Regions from separate parts of the Anaerotignum propionicum DSM 1682 genome, predicted to be linked through region 1. Evidence: riboswitches for the same ligand, from Rfam matches in the RefSeq annotation. Region 1 holds a riboswitch; the other holds the start of a gene.
The links. A riboswitch is a leader RNA that binds a small molecule or an ion and turns the genes downstream of it on or off. The one in region 1 is predicted to bind FMN.
Positions count from the first base shown of each region.

Region 1 (8,037 bases):
ATGGACATATCCAAAGCATTTTTTAAAAATGCAGAAGAATAGCCAACATCGAACAAAAAGTTTTTTCCCTCTGCCTCAATCCAATAGGAAACCCCCGGCTCCCCTAAATAGTAAACGTCAATATTTGTATTATTATCCATCAATACAGTTACACGCATCGTATCTCACCTTCCTTATTTTCCCTACCATTATACGTGAAGTATCAAAGAAACACAAGGATAGGTAAGCCATACATTATTGTGACGAAGATTTTTGAAAAAAAGTTCCTGCATTGCTACTTTTTTCTGCAATGTTCTTAGAAAAATGCCTTTTATATTTTTCCATTTATTTATTATTGAACCAACCATAACTATCATTATATAAAAACCCGTATCCCAAAAAAAGAGTACAAAAAAATGCACTCTTTTCGAAACTTTTTTCCATTTAGATGTTAATTTATATAGATTAATCAGCGAGTCTCTTCTCTAACTCAACCTTTAGCGCCTCATAACCAGGCTTACCAAGCAAAGCAAACATATTTTTCTTATAAGCCTCAACACCGGGTTGATCAAAAGGGTTTACTTCCAAGAGATACCCGCTGATGCCAACGGCTTTTTCAAAGAAATAAATCAGTGCACCAAAATGCCATTCATCCATACGGTCTATCTGGATAACCATGTTGGGTACCCCACCATCCATATGAGCAAGCATGGTTCCTCCAAAAGCCTTATTGTTAACAAATTGCATTTCCTTTCCTGCCAAGAAATTCAATCCATCCCCATCTGCTTCGTCATATGGAATGATTGCAGGGGTTTTCGGCTCCTTGCACCACAAAACCGTTTCAAAGAAATACCTTCCTCCCTCTTGAATAAACTGACCAAAAGAATGCAAATCCGTTGAAAAATTTGCTGTAACAGGGAAGATACCCTTACCTTCCTTTCCTTCACTTTCCCCAAAGAGCTGTTTAAACCACTCTCCAAAGGAGGTCAGATGGGGCTCATAATTTGCTAAAATTTCAATGGTCTTCCCTTGTTTATAAAGCAAATGACGCATTGCTGCATATTGATAGCATTCATTTTCCTGAATATTTGGATTACTATATGACTCCATTGCCGCCTTTGCACCATCCATCACTGCATCAATGTCCACGCCAGCCACAGCCATAGCCAATAAACCCACCGCCGTTAACACTGTAAACCTGCCGCCAATATCATCGGGGATTACAAAGGTTTCATACCCCTGTTCATTGCACATTTCCTTCAGTGCACCTCTTGTCTGGTCAGTGGTGGCAAATATGCGTTTAGCTGCTTCCTCTTTTCCATACTTTTTCTCCAAAAGCTGTTTGAAAATGCGAAAGGCAATAGCCGGCTCCGTTGTGGTTCCTGATTTTGAAATCACGTTGATAGAAAAATCCCTATCCCCTAAAATCTGCAAGATGTCGTTCAAATAAGCTGAGCTGATATTATTTCCTGCAAAGTAAATCTCCGGTGTATCCCTTTTCAGTTGATTATAATATGGACTTTTGATAAATTCCAAGGCAGTTCTTGTCCCCAGATAAGAGCCGCCAATGCCAACCACAATCAGCACACTGCTATCCCGTCTGATTTTTGCAGCGGCCTTTTTGATACTGGCGAACTCTTCTTTATTATAATTTTCCGGTAAATCAACCCAACCAACAAAATCATTTCCTCTGCCTGTTTTATTGTGGAGCGCCTCATGACAACGGCGAACCTCTGGCGAAAGAGCAAAAATCTCCGTTTTTTGTACTGCTTCCCCTTGCACTGTGAATTTAATTCCCATTTAAATTCCTCCTTCTTTCTGTGAAAGGCATACCTCCTGACTTGGAAAGTATGCCCTCTTTGCAGTATATTATAAGGTTCCTCTTACGATGATTTCTGGAACAGGCTGAGTGATAATTTCTTTGGAAATTTCTTTTTCTTCCTGAACAAAGCCATTTATCCTCGTAATTTGAATTGTGCTCTTTTTCTGTCCGGCGCGACCCTGTTGCTTCACTTTTTGATAGCTTTTGGGTTGGGTGTTGTCCGTTTGATATTCATAAGTTTTGGGTTCCACTGTGGTTAAAACTTGAGTTTCTATTGTCTTTACAGAAATTTTGGGCTTACTGATGGGAACATTAAGCACCTGACCCACATGGATGCCTGTTTGTACGGTCATCCCTGGATTTAATTTCAGCAAATCTTCCAAAGTACATTCATACTTTTTGGCAATTTTAAATAATGCGTCATTCGATACTACGGTATAAGTCCCTGTAACCATTGTGGTGGATTGCAGGGATGCTATGGCATCTTTTTCTGAAAGAACCTCATCAGAATCCACATAGTCGGTGGCAACAGTAACAGTTTCCAACCACTCCGTCTTTGCCTCAACTCCTTCAGCAGGAAGGTAAGGCTCCTTTATGGCCTTTAAAACGTTGTTTGCCTGCTCCTCATTGGCCAAAACAACTCCTTTGCCTCCATCAATCATAATAATGGCCGCATTGACTTTATATGTAACCATATTCCGAATTTTCGGTATCAAATGCTCCAGGGTGCAGACATCCTTTTTTCGGCTGCTTCCAATATGAATGCCAACTGTTTTTATTTCCTCGTTTAGCTTAACCTGGGCACCAACAATCCCTGCAAGCTGCGTTTCAATTGTGCCCGTAATGGTTTTTGCGCTCACCCCACGCCCCTCCAGTACACCAACACTTTCTGCTCCAACGAAAACCTCAGTGCCATCTTTTCGCACAAAAAGAAACAAAATCACCACAAAAATCAGTACAGCTATCCCCAAAAGCATTTGTTTTTTAGGCAATGATATTCGACTTTTGGGCCTTCTCCTTTGCCCATTTTGGGGCTTTTGCAACCTTTTTGTTCGATTTTCGTTATTCTGCTTCGATGCCTTTCTCTTTTTTACTCCGTATATTACCCGCTCATCTCTGCGGGGAAAATTTTCCTTTTCATCAATCACCTTGGTACCACCCACTTTCCCTTATCTCATTCGACTAAAACTAATATTATTGTAAATTATTCAACAGCGGATTGCAAGTAAAAGACAGCATAACCGAAAAACTGTGCCCCAACGATAAAATTACTCTGCTATTAGAATAGTATTCCTTGATAAAAGTAAGTATTGCCTTTTGTAAACTCCGAATTCCGGCTCATAATTTGCAAAGGCATATAAAAAACCATAGGGTTCCCTATGGCTTTAATGCCGGACAAAGTGATTGTTATACAACTAAGGAAAGCAATGCACTCAAGAGCCACTGCTATTTAGATATAAAAAATTTCTTACACGAAAGAAAGGTAAAAAGAAATTGAATTTTAAAGGGTGTCGGCTTTGCCGACACCCTTCCTCCATGCTCTCCGGGAGCATTATTAATTATTTATTGCGAATAGAACGCAAAATAAACTCTGTGTGATATTTGATGTGACCATGGGCAACTGTTGCACCTTCATCAGCATCATGATTTTCGATTGCTCGTAATATCCCTCTATGATGGGCAACAACGGCAGGGATTGAACTGTCTGCCTTTAAATGTGCCATACGATAGCGGTAAAGCTGAATACGTAAATTCTGATAAATCTGAGCTAATTTGTCATTTTCTGTTGACTTTAGTATCAGGTCGTGAAAATCCTCATCAAGCTGAATAATTCGTTCCAAATCATTTTCGTCAATGGCACGCTCAAACTCGCCCTCCAACTTCTTCAACTGTTGAAGATCTTCTTTCTTCATCTTCACGCAGGCAATGCTGGTGGCAAGACTTTCCAAAGCCCCTCTAACCTCAAGAATATTAACAATATCCTTTTCGCTCATATCCAGCACCTGGGCTCCCTTTCTGGGCACAAGCTCCACCAGATTTTCCAATGCCAGCATACGCAATGCCTCTCTGACGGGAGTTCTGCTAACACCAAGCTTATCTGCCAGCTGATTCTCCATCAGTCTTTCGCCGGGAACTAATTTCCCCACTAAAATTGCCTCTCTCAAGGTATGAAAAACTACGTCCCGAAGTGGCAGGTACTCATTGGTATTAATATTAAATTTTGTTTCTTCCATTTCTTTGTTCTCCTCTCTTACCACTGTCACTGTGGTAAATCTTGGTGGCTACAACCTCCTTCAAACCGAATTTTTTCCGGATTGCCGATGCCGCCTTCTTTGCATTCTCTTCTTCCTTAAACAGCCCAAAAACCGTAGGACCGCTCCCGCTCATCAAGGCACCTTCCGCACCAAGATGAACCAATTCCTCCTTTAGCTGAGCAATTTGCGGATGCATGGGTATAGTCACAGTCTCCAGAACGTTTCCCAGAAGCCTCCCCATTTTTGTAATATCCGCCTCAGCCATAGCTTGTATCATCCCTTTTGTATCGGGATGATCCTGGACACTCTGCCAATCCAATCCACGGTATACCGTCGCCGTAGAAACGCTGACAGGAAGCTTCGCCAGTACAACATAACACATAGGACATTGGCATTTCACCGGCGTCAAGATTTCTCCAACACCCTCAGATACTACTGTTCCCCTTTGAACGCAGTATGGGATGTCTGACCCCAAAAGAAAAGCCAAGCTTTCCAATTCTTTCATGGAAAGCCCTAAATCAAACAAGCGATTCATTCCAACCAATACAGCCGCACAATCCGCACTTCCCCCTGCTAAGCCTGCAGCCACAGGAATGCGCTTATCAATTTCGATAAAAACGCCTTCCGTGATGCCGTATTTGGCCTTCATCAGCTCTGCCGCACGGTACGCCAAATTGCGGTTATCCGTGGGCAACCAAGAGAGGTTGCTTTTTAAAATAATTTCATCTTTTTGGATTCGCTTCATGTAAATTCCGTCGTACAAGCTAACTGTCTGCATAATGCTCTGAATAAGATGATAGCCGTCCTCACGCTTGCCTGTTACATCCAATGTTAAGTTGATTTTTGCTCTTGCTCTTAATCTAATGTCTTTCAAAATACACCCTCATGAATAATAATACTGTATACATTGTCTTCTTTATTGTACAATATTTTCGACAAAGTTACAACTGCCATCTTATACAAAAAAACTGGTAACTCCACTATGAAAAACGCTAATAAAAAAATAATGGCTTATTTTGATCCTTTCTTCCTTATAATTTAGACAAGTCCCTTTCCGAAAAATTCCTCTTGCAATTTAAAGACAGTGGTGTATAATGGTGTCGTAAAACATAATACCTCTTCAGGGCAGGGTGAAACTCCCGATCGGCGGTAAAGTCCGCGAGCGAAAGCAGGATTTGGTGAAATTCCAAAACCGACAGTATAGTCTGGATGGAAGAAGAGCAAACATAAAAATGGCAATTTATTTCTTTTCGATTGCCCCTTTTTACAGCAATATTTCTATGCCTTTTTGGCATACCATAAATTCCTTTTCATGGATTTATGGAGCTTCTTTTGCTGTTTCAAAATGTTTGATATGCCCTGTATGAGCTTTTTTGGCACATACAGGGCTTTTTATTGTGAATTTGCGGTTTCATTTTGTGTGTACTTTGAATACAAAGAATCGCATTTCCCCTCTTATACAGAGGTCTCTTTCTCTATCCACTTCTTTGGGAACTCTTTCCCGCCTTTCCCCTGAAGGAAAGGAAGTTATCCCTATGGTAAATGAAAAATATATGAAACGCGCTATCACTTTGGCAAAAAAAGCACTGGGCTATACCAGTCCAAACCCATTGGTAGGAGCAGTTATCGTAAAAGACAATAAAATCATTGGCGAAGGCTATCACCATAAAGCCGGCGAACCCCATGCCGAGCGCATGGCTCTTGCTGATTGTAAGGAAAGCCCAAAAGGGGCAACGATTTATGTCACGCTAGAGCCTTGCTGCCATCAAGGGCGTACGCCCCCTTGCACGGATGCCATTATTGAAGCAGGCATTCAGCATGTGGTCATCGGATCTTCTGACCCCAACCCTTTAGTCATGGGCAAAGGCATAAAAACATTGCGTGAACGGGGCATCACTGTAACCTCTCATTTTTTACAAAAGGAATGTGACGAAATAAATCAAGTATTTTTTCACTACATCACAACAAAAATGCCCTATGTGGCACTGAAATATGCCATGACTGCCGACGGCAAAATTGCTACTGTAACAGGTGCTTCCCGTTGGATTAGCAATGAGGCCTCGCGACAACACGCGCACAAGTTGCGCCATCAGTACAGCAGTATCTTAGTGGGCATCGAAACGGTCTTGCAGGATGATCCTTTGCTAAATTGCAGACTCGAACATGCAGTACAGCCTATCCGTATTATTTGCGATAGTCACCTGCGTATACCTTTGGAAAGTCAAATTTGTAAAACAGCAAAAGTATATGAAACCATTATCGCTTATGCTAATGATACCATGGGAAAAAAAGGCGTTTTAGAGAGCCTTGGTCTTACATTATGGCAGTTGCCTGATGAAAACAACAAGGTATCTTTGCCCAATCTTTTAAAAAAATTAGGAGAAAATGGCGTTGACAGCGTTTTGGTTGAAGGTGGCGGAAGTATACACTTTTCTTTTTTGCAGTCTCACCTAGCCCAGAAACTATATATTTATTTTGCCCCTAAAATCTTTGGTGGTAAGGATGCAAAAACTCCTGTGGGAGGAAGAGGTATTATTCACCCGGATGATGCCTTCAGGCTAAAACTTTTGCATAGTCAAGTGCTGAATGGGGACATTTTATTAGAATATGAAATAGAATCAAAACAAGGGAACAAAAAGGCAATTTTCTAACCTTCTTCACCCTTTGAAAAATTCTTGCATAAAGTGGACGAATATTCTTGGATTTGTTGCAGTGTAATTCCCCGAGAGTAAACCTAAGAAAAGGAGATGCTGTATGTTTACAGGTTTGATTGAAGAAATCGGTTATATCGAAAAAATAACTTCACAAAATAGTAGTGGTCAGTTGTTGATTCACGCAAAAACAATACAGGAAGGCACAAAACTGGGAGATAGCATTGCAGTAAATGGCGTTTGTCTCACTGTAACCAATGTAACGAAAACTTCTTTTACTGCCGACGTTATGCCGGAAACCCTAAAACGGAGTAATCTTGGCAAAATGCAAAAAGGTTCTCCTGTTCATTTGGAACGTGCGATGGCGGCAAACGGACGCTTTGGCGGGCACATGGTGAGCGGTCATATCGACGGTACGGGCATAATCTCGGGGAAAAAGCAGGAAGGAAATGCAATCCGTCTTTTCATTACCGCAGATACACCGCTTTTGCGACAAATGATTGAAAAAGGCTCTATCGCCATTGATGGTGTCAGCCTAACAGTCATTTCCGTGGAACAGTCCCAGTTTTCCGTGGGTATTATCCCCCATACAAGTACACAGACCATTTTATTGGATAAAAAAATCGGGGATAGCGTAAATCTGGAAACAGATGTTATCGCCAAATATATACAACGTTTTTTTGAAAACAACAGTCAACATCAGGAGAAACCTTTAACCTTAGAATTTCTAAGAGAGAATGGATTTTAGGAGGAGAAAAAATGTACAATTATCACACCATTGAAGAAGCATTGGAAGAACTGAAGCAAGGAAAAATCATTCTTGTCACTGACGACCCAGACCGTGAAAACGAAGGAGATTTTATCTGTGCCGCAGAATTTGCCACCCAGGAAAATGTAAACTTTATGGCGAAATACGGTAAAGGTTTAATCTGTATGCCAATGAGTGAGGAATTGGGGCATAAACTAGGCCTGCCCCAAATGGTATCGGAAAATACAGACAATCACTCCACAGCCTTCACCGTATCCATTGACCATGTGGATACCACCACAGGAATTTCAGCCGCAGAACGTTCCATCACAGCCCTTAAATGTGTGGAGGAGGATGCAAAACCTAAGGACTTCCGCAGACCGGGGCATATGTTCCCCTTAATTGCCAGAAAAGGCGGGGTTTTAAAAAGAGAAGGTCACACCGAAGCCACAGTGGATTTAATGCGTCTTGCAGGTTTAAAGGAATGTGGTCTTTGCTGTGAAATTATGGCAGAGGATGGCACCATGATGCGGACACCAGAGCTGTGGAAGGTTGCAAAGGAACATAATCTAAAATTTATTA
Region 1 covers NZ_CP014223.1:2,859,097-2,867,133, forward strand. The annotation lists gene CPRO_RS13410 (MBL fold metallo-hydrolase) at 1-158, opposite strand, end outside; gene CPRO_RS13415 (glucose-6-phosphate isomerase) at 445-1,779, opposite strand; gene CPRO_RS13420 (G5 domain-containing protein) at 1,849-2,949, opposite strand; gene CPRO_RS13425 (GntR family transcriptional regulator) at 3,361-4,035, opposite strand; gene ispE (4-(cytidine 5'-diphospho)-2-C-methyl-D-erythritol kinase) at 4,016-4,930, opposite strand; FMN riboswitch at 5,169-5,281, shown strand; gene ribD (bifunctional diaminohydroxyphosphoribosylaminopyrimidine deaminase/5-amino-6-(5-phosphoribosylamino)uracil reductase RibD) at 5,592-6,707, shown strand; gene ribE (riboflavin synthase) at 6,811-7,455, shown strand; gene CPRO_RS13445 (bifunctional 3,4-dihydroxy-2-butanone-4-phosphate synthase/GTP cyclohydrolase II) at 7,467-8,037, shown strand, end outside.

Region 2 (8,037 bases), 320 kb from region 1:
TGCCATAGGGTAAGCGGGCTGTATCGCCAAAATAAACGATATTTTCATGAGGCATGACCTTCATGACCTGTTTTACAACTGTCAATCCGCCCACTCCCGAGTCAAATATACCAATCGGTCTTTTATCCATAAGGTTCCTTCTTTCTTTTCAGCCTCGGATTCCATTATCACGGGTGAGGGCCAATTCAATCAAGCAATCCATTAGTTCTGCTTTTGTTACTCCAGCCGTTTCCCACAGCATAGGATACATACTAATAGCAGTAAAGCCGGGCATAGTGTTGATTTCATTAAACAAAACCCGCCCTGTTTCCTCCTCCATAAAAAAGTCAACCCGCGACAAACCGCTGCCATCTACCGCCTGATAAATTTTTGCGGCAATCTTTCGTATGGTTTTCTCTTCCTCAGCTGTAATAGGAGCAGGGATTACAGTACGGGACTCGCTATTGTTATATTTCGCATCATAATCATAAAATTCTGCCGCCGGCAACACCTCGCCGACACCGCTCACTACAGGCGCCTCATTGCCAAGAACAGAGCATTCAAATTCTCTGCCAATAATCGCCTCTTCCACAATAATTTTACGGTCATACTCTGCCGCCAAGTTGATTGCATTGACTAAGGTTTCTTTGTTTTTAGCCTTGCTAATGCCCACGGATGAGCCTGTATTTGCGGGTTTTACAAAGCAAGGATAGCCCAGCTTCTTTTCCACCCGCTCCACCAATTTATCCATATCTTCCAGCTCCTCTTTTTGAAACCAGATGTATTTCGCTTGAGGAACTGCTGCATTTTTTGCAATTAATTTGGTAAAAACCTTATCCATGCAGACAGCAGAGGATAAAACACCGCAGCCTACATAAGGGATACATGCCATTTCCAAGAGACCTTGAATGGTTCCGTCTTCCCCCCATGCACCATGCAGAGCTGGAATTACCACATCCACAGGAATTACCTTTACATGTCCGTTTACTATTTTCAAAAGGGCTTTTTGCTTAGCATCAGGGCTTATAATTGCGGGGGTTGCATATTTCTCCCATTGGCCTGTTTTGATATGCTCTGTAGGGCCTGTATAAACAAGCCATTCTCCTTCTTTTGTAATACCGACTGGGATAACCTGATACTTTTTACTATCTATTTCATTAATCATCGTTGTTGCAGACATTCTGGAAACTTCGTGTTCTGACGACTGTCCGCCGAATAATACGATTACAGTTTTTCTATTCATATACAAACCTCTTTTCTGCTCCTAAAAGCCGAGTCCAATCAGTACCATTATATGCAATCTATCATTGGCTGACAATAAAAAAATTGATAATTCCTTTTTTCAGCTTATTCATGGCAAAAAAAACAAGTCGTCCCCCGTGTTGAACAGAGGAACGACCTTTCACATCAAAGTTGTTTCGCCACAAATGCTTCCATTGGATTAAGCATTACCCTTTAAAAGATGGGAAATGGATTTATACAATAAAAACGTCATAGTGCCGTTGATACCCGCCTTTAACAAGTTAAAAGGAATGATGATAGGAACCAGCATAGGAATAACTTTTTCTAAAGGCATATTCATGAATAAGGGTGTGAATATCATGTTCATGATAACCATAGCCCCAGTCTGCACTAAAGCACCAACCACTAGAGCAAGAACTGCGTTTTTTCTGGTTTTATTTTTCTTATAAATGCTTCCTGCAACGAAGGCACATGCGCCTGTTGCAAAAATATGCATTACGATGCCTATAATCCCACTGCCTGCACTCACCGTTAAACCCTGCACTATGGAAACAACGATTGCAAGCAATAAGCCTGCAACGGGACCAAAGGCAAAAGCACCAATTAAAATTGGGATATCGGCAGGGTCATATTCCAAGAATGCCGCCGCAGGGATCAAAGGAAAGTGAATTGCAGACACCAACACAATAGAGATAGCCCCTAGCATTGCCAAAGACACCATAACCCTTGTGGACATTTTTTTGTTGTTTTTTGTTACTGTTACTTTTGAAGATACGTTTTCCATTTACTTCTCCTCCATTTTCGTCTAAAATTTTCAGGTTATCGCCAAGAAATAAAAGCGAACTTCTTCTTTCTAACGGGCTTTATCCCACAGCAAAAGAAAAAGCCTGAAAATCTTCAGGCTAAATAAGCAAAATAAAGGCTGACGGAAATTCGCAGAAAAAAATACTTTTTTCCACAAAAAAACATCAAACTTTTATTCTTCTTCCATCCAGACTATACTGTCGGTTTTGGAGTTACACCAAATCCTGCGCAAGTGCGCTCGCGGACTTTACCGCCGATCGGGAATTTCACCCTGCCCTGAAGAATTTCATATATTTAATTACAGTCACATTATAAATCCAAGAGAAAGGAAAGTCAACACCAAATAACAAGATTTTTCTGCATTCTTATGGAGATTTCGCCAATTTTGTCCTGAAAAGTTAAGGTTTGGGCTATCTCTTCTCTTGGGCATCCGATGAATTTTTACGCTGGTCTTCCCCTTTTTTTCTGAAAAAGCTCAAGCCTAAATTTAGTAAAACCAGCGCCAATAAAAATCCTAAAAACAAAGGCAGCACCGGGGGTATGTCCTGACCCTGTTTAGCTGCAGTTGTCAACATAAATAATAGCAAAGCATTCACTCCCTTTCGTTTTTTAATCTCTTATTACAAACCCATGGAATACGGTTTCTGTAAAGTAACAAAAGTAATTCTAATGATTCAAAAGATGGGATTGTTTCAATCTTTTTCTATACTGTTTTTAAAGATATTTTACTTGAAACATCTATTTTAGATACTATATAATATATCATACCTGATTTTTGTGCACAAAAAAAGCCCTTATTGCAAAGCAATGGGCTTTTTACATTTCTTAATCCTGTGTATAAGGCATCAGGGCTACGTGTCTTGCTCTTTTGATAGCAGTTGTCAACGCTCTCTGGTGCTTAGCGCAGTTGCCTGTAATTCTTCTGGGAAGGATTTTGCCTCTTTCAGAAACATATCTTCTCAGCTTATTTACATCTTTGTAGTCTACGGTTGTTATTTTATCCGCACAACATTGGCAAACGCGTTTTTTTCTACGACCACGTTTTTTCTGAATCATGTCTAAGTCCTCCTTCTTTACTGAATTTTAGAAGGGCAGATCGTCGTCTTCGATGCTTTCATCGATTGGGTAAAAGCCATCATCTTGGGCTGTCTGCTTGGGTGCAGCGGGGGCATCGGCCTTATGGCCTTCGAAGGATGCTTTGCTTTCGGCAAAGTATTGCTCCTCTACCACAACGTCTGTGCTCCAGCGTTTTTTGCCCTCGTTATCGTCCCAGGAGCGAACCTGAAGTCTACCGATAACGCTAACCATCTGACCTTTTTTGAAGTATTTTTCCGCGAATTCGCCTGCTTTACCAAAGGAAACACAATTGATAAAGTCAGCGTCGGGCTCGCCTTGGCGTTTGAAACGGCGGTTCACCGCCAAAGAGTATCTGGCTACGGCCAAAGGTTCATTTCCCTGAGAATATCTAACCTCGGGGTCCTTGGTCAATCGACCCATAAGAATCACTTTGTTCATAGGATTACCTCCTTCTTACGCCTCTTTGCGGATAATGAGATAACGTAAAACGTTTTCCATAATACGCATACGAGCTTCAACTTCTGCGGGAGCATTAGCGGGAGCTTCGAATGTTGTGAAGCTTAAGAAACCTTCGTTTACTTTTTTAATTTCGTAAGCAAGCTTTCTTTTGCCCCAATCATCAACTTTTTCGATTTTCGCGCCGAATCTTTCCAAAGTAGCCTGAACTTTCGCTACTTCTTCTACTCTGCCTTCTTCGTCCAGTGCGGGACTTAAAACCATAGCTAATTCGTACTTGTTCATGTGGGTTACACCTCCTTTTGGACATATGGCTCTCCCCTTATTGGGAGAACAAGGATTTGAGTCGGCACAATTACCGACTCTAAAATAAAATATCACAAAAAACACGGTAGTGCAAGCTTTTTTTCCTCTTTCTCATGATTTCGAAGGCTTTTCTGCTTAATCTCCATATTCCTGTTCCAATTTTTTCATTCTGCGCTCCTCCAAACGAACGAACATGGCTCTGGCCAGAAAGAACACAACACAAAAAGTAACAATATAAGAAATTGCGAATTCTTTAGATACTTGTCTGCCGCTAAACAGCCAAAACAGAAAGAAAAACACAATTCCCACAAGGGCTCCTGCAATATTTCTTTTTGGACTCATCTGCTGGCGAAGATTTGTAGCCAGGACTACCCCCAATTGACGACTGCGCACCATTTGGTAGATAGGAGCCACAATCATAATCACATACTCCGTAATGCACTGGGTTAAATCCATTTTAAAAAATAACACTTTTACCAAAAAGGCCGCCACAACAAAAAGATATGCTAACTGAAATAATTCCCCATAAATCTTATTTTTAGACTGCTCCACTCTTTCATCTTTTATCTTCATTTTAATTACCTCCTATTATTCAAATTTTCAATCGTCGCTCCACTGTTCTTCCAGCTTCTTTTTTCTTTCCTTTTCCGCCGGAATGATAATGCCCCCAAGGGCAACAGCAATAAAACCATAAATCAGTAAGGTTGCAACCCAATTAATTACACTTTCTATGCCTCCAACCCAGCCTGCTAAAATAACCAAAATTGTGCTCATAAGTAACAAACTATACATTATTCTTTTGTTTAGCCTTCTGTCATCAGGAAAAGCAATCCCCAATTGCCTTGGGCGAATGTTGAAATACAAAGGCGTTAGCAATATAAAAATAAATTCTGTAATGCATTGTTGATAATTCATATCAAAATAAAAGAGCTTCGCTATAACAGAGATAAAGCAAAGGTAATAAATTGCGATAAACCACTCTGTTGAAATTTTGTTTTTGACCCGCTCCAAACGTTCATCTTCAAATTTTCTTTGGGCTAACATAAAATCCCCTCCTATTTTTTATTTTTCTTCTTCCCAAAACAAATCATCCAACGTTTTACCCAGTGCCTTGCATAGGGCAATACATAAATTGATAGTAGGATTATATTTTCCCGCTTCAATCATACCAATGGTCTGCCTTGTTACGCCCACCCTTTGGGCAAGCTCATCCTGAGAAAGGTCTAAAGCCGCTCTGGCAGACTTGATTTTTAAATTTTTCATTTCACCACTTCCTCTCTTGCTATACTCTTGTTATACAATATATTATTCTTAATGTCAATTATATTTTACATAAAATTTAAAATAAATTGCATTTTGCAACATAACTTGTGTTATAACCCCTTTCCAATTATAATAGTAGGTAAACGTGAACGAAGGAAGAAAGGTGAAACCAATGATTACAAAAGTGTATGAGAATCCAAATATTTATAAAATAGATGTACCTCTCCCTAATAATCCCCTGAAAAACTTAAATTGCTATGTAGTGCAGGATAACGGGGAAAGCCTGATTGTTGATACAGGCTTTAACCGCCCCGAATGCAAAGAAGCTTTACTTGACGGCTTACGAGAGCTAAATGTGGACTGGGAAAAAACAAATATGTTCCTTACCCATCTTCATTCTGACCACTCAGGCCTTGCCCCTGCGGTGATGCACGGAAAACCGGGTAATATCTATATGAGCAAAAACGACCATGACTATCTGGGTTGGATTTTAAATGGAAACCGATGGGATACCTTCGATGAAATTTACCGAAAAGAAGGCTTCACCAGAGAGCAATTGGATTGGCTGAAGGAAGAAAACCCTGCCAGAGGCTTTGAACCTGATTACTATTTTGATGCCATCACCGTAGGTGACGGTGATCATTTGAAAGTGGGCTCTTTTACATTTCAGTGTGTATTTGTTCCCGGCCATACACCGGGGCAAACCTGTTTATATCTACCCAAGGAAAAATTGATGCTCTCTGCCGACCACATTTTGTTTGATATTACACCAAACATCACGGCTTGGGTGAACATAGAGGATTCTCTGGGAGATTATTTAGACAGCTTAGTAAAAATTCGTGCCTTTGATATGAAAACAGTATTACCCGCTCACAGAAAAAATGAAATGGATGTTTATGTACGCATTGAAGAAATCATTCATCATCATTTGATTCGCTTGGAGGAAACCATTGATGCATTGGAGAAGTTCCCCAATGCCCATGCAACCCAAATCGGGTCTTGTTTAAAATGGTCCATGCGAGGGAAAACTTGGGAAGAATTTCCCCTTTCCCAGCGTTGGTTTGCTGTGGGTGAAACCATGTCCCATTTGGATTATTTAATCAAACGAGGCATGGTAGAAAAAACGGAAGGTGATTTTTACAGCTATTCCTTAACGGATAGCGGCAAGGCTTGCAAAGAAAAATTGAACCAACTCTGGCAAATATATGCTTAAATACAACTTTGGGAAATAGCCCTTCGTAAAAAGCTAAGGGTTCTGGACAAAAATAAAAAGGAAGGCGTAAGAATGGATATTCTAAAACGATTACAAGAAGAACTGAATATAAAGACTTTTCAAGTGGAAAACACGGTAGCTCTTTTGGATGAAGGCAACACCGTGCCTTTTATCGCAAGATACCGAAAGGAAATGACGGGCTCCTTAGACGACCAAATTATTCGCCAACTTGCGGAGCGTTTGACAGCCCTAAGAAATCTTGAGGAAAAACGAGAGCAAGTGCGCTCCTCCATCGAAGAACAAGGCATGCTTACCGAGGAATTGGCGAGAAAACTGGCGGAAGCAATGACCCAAACGGAAATTGACGATATATACCGCCCTTACCGCCCAAAACGCCGCACCAGAGCCTCCATTGCTAAGGAAAAGGGCTTAGCCCCTTTGGCAGAAATGATTTGGGGACAGGTGCTTTTGACCCCTTTGGCAGAGTATGCCGCTGCTTTTGTGGATGAAGAAAAAGGCGTTTCATCTGTGGAAGAAGCTATAGAAGGCGCAAAGGATATTTTGGCAGAACAGCTTTCCGACGATGCCGGCATTCGTCAGCTCCTCCGGGAGGAATGGCTGAAAAATGGCCTTTTGCTTTCTCAAAAAGCAAAGGACGAGCCTTCTGTTTATGAAATGTATTATGATTACAGCGAGCCCCTTAAGACCATTGCATCCCATCGCATTCTAGCTATCAACCGTGGCGAAAAAGAAGGCTTTCTTTCCGTAAAAATTCAAGGAGAAGATGAACGTCTTTTTGAAAAAATCGGACGAGTTGTCATCAAGAAAAATAGCCACACAGCCGAAATTTTGCAGGCTGTCATTGAGGATAGCTATAAGCGCCTCATTGCACCATCTTTAGAGAGAGAGCTTCGTAACGATTTTACAGAAAAGGCAGAAGAATCTGCATTGGGTGTCTTTCGTGAAAATTTAAAACAGCTTTTATTACAGCCACCCATTGCAGGCAAGGTTGTCTTAGCCTTAGATCCAGCTTTTCGTACAGGATGTAAGCTGGCAGTGATTGATGAAACAGGAAAACCTTTGGAAACAGCGGTGATTTATCCTACACCACCCCAAAATAAAAAGGAAGAGGCAGAAAAAACACTAAAACGCCTCATTGAAGCCTATGCAGTTTCCTTAATCTCCATCGGCAATGGTACCGCTTCCAGAGAATCGGAGCAGTTTGTTGCAGAAGCTTTGAAAGGGTTAGACCGAAAGGTGCAGTATATCATCGCCAACGAGGCAGGAGCTTCCGTTTATTCCGCATCCAAGCTTGGTGCTGAGGAATTCCCCCAGTATGACGTATCCCTGCGCAGTGCTGTTTCCATCGGCAGACGAATTCAAGATCCCTTGGCGGAGCTAGTTAAAATAGACCCCAAGTCCATTGGTGTTGGGCAATATCAGCATGATATGAACCAAAAACGTCTTGGCGAAACCCTAGGGGGCGTGGTGGAAGACTGTGTAAACAGTGTAGGGGTGGATTTGAACACCGCAAGCCCTTCTCTCCTGTCTTATGTGGCAGGGATCAACAGCACCGTTGCAAAGAACATTTTGTTATATCGTGAAGAAAATGGAAAATTTAAAACCCGTAAGGAATTATTGAAGGTGCCGAAGTTAGGGCCCAAAGCATTTTTACAGTGTGCCGGATTTCTACGCAT
Region 2 covers NZ_CP014223.1:61,733-69,769, reverse strand. The annotation lists gene murI (glutamate racemase) at 1-130, opposite strand, end outside; gene CPRO_RS00305 (D-alanine--D-alanine ligase family protein) at 149-1,222, opposite strand; gene CPRO_RS00300 (ECF transporter S component) at 1,421-2,005, opposite strand; FMN riboswitch at 2,197-2,313, opposite strand; gene rpsR (30S ribosomal protein S18) at 2,851-3,081, opposite strand; gene CPRO_RS00290 (single-stranded DNA-binding protein) at 3,109-3,540, opposite strand; gene rpsF (30S ribosomal protein S6) at 3,556-3,843, opposite strand; gene CPRO_RS00280 (DUF6773 family protein) at 4,000-4,437, opposite strand; gene CPRO_RS00275 (DUF6773 family protein) at 4,465-4,908, opposite strand; gene CPRO_RS00270 (helix-turn-helix transcriptional regulator) at 4,927-5,127, opposite strand; gene CPRO_RS00265 (MBL fold metallo-hydrolase) at 5,300-6,340, shown strand; gene CPRO_RS00260 (Tex family protein) at 6,413-8,037, shown strand, end outside.
Region 2: it holds a riboswitch for FMN, as region 1 does, so the genes downstream of both, CPRO_RS00300 (ECF transporter S component) here and ribD (bifunctional diaminohydroxyphosphoribosylaminopyrimidine deaminase/5-amino-6-(5-phosphoribosylamino)uracil reductase RibD) in region 1, are expected to answer to the same signal.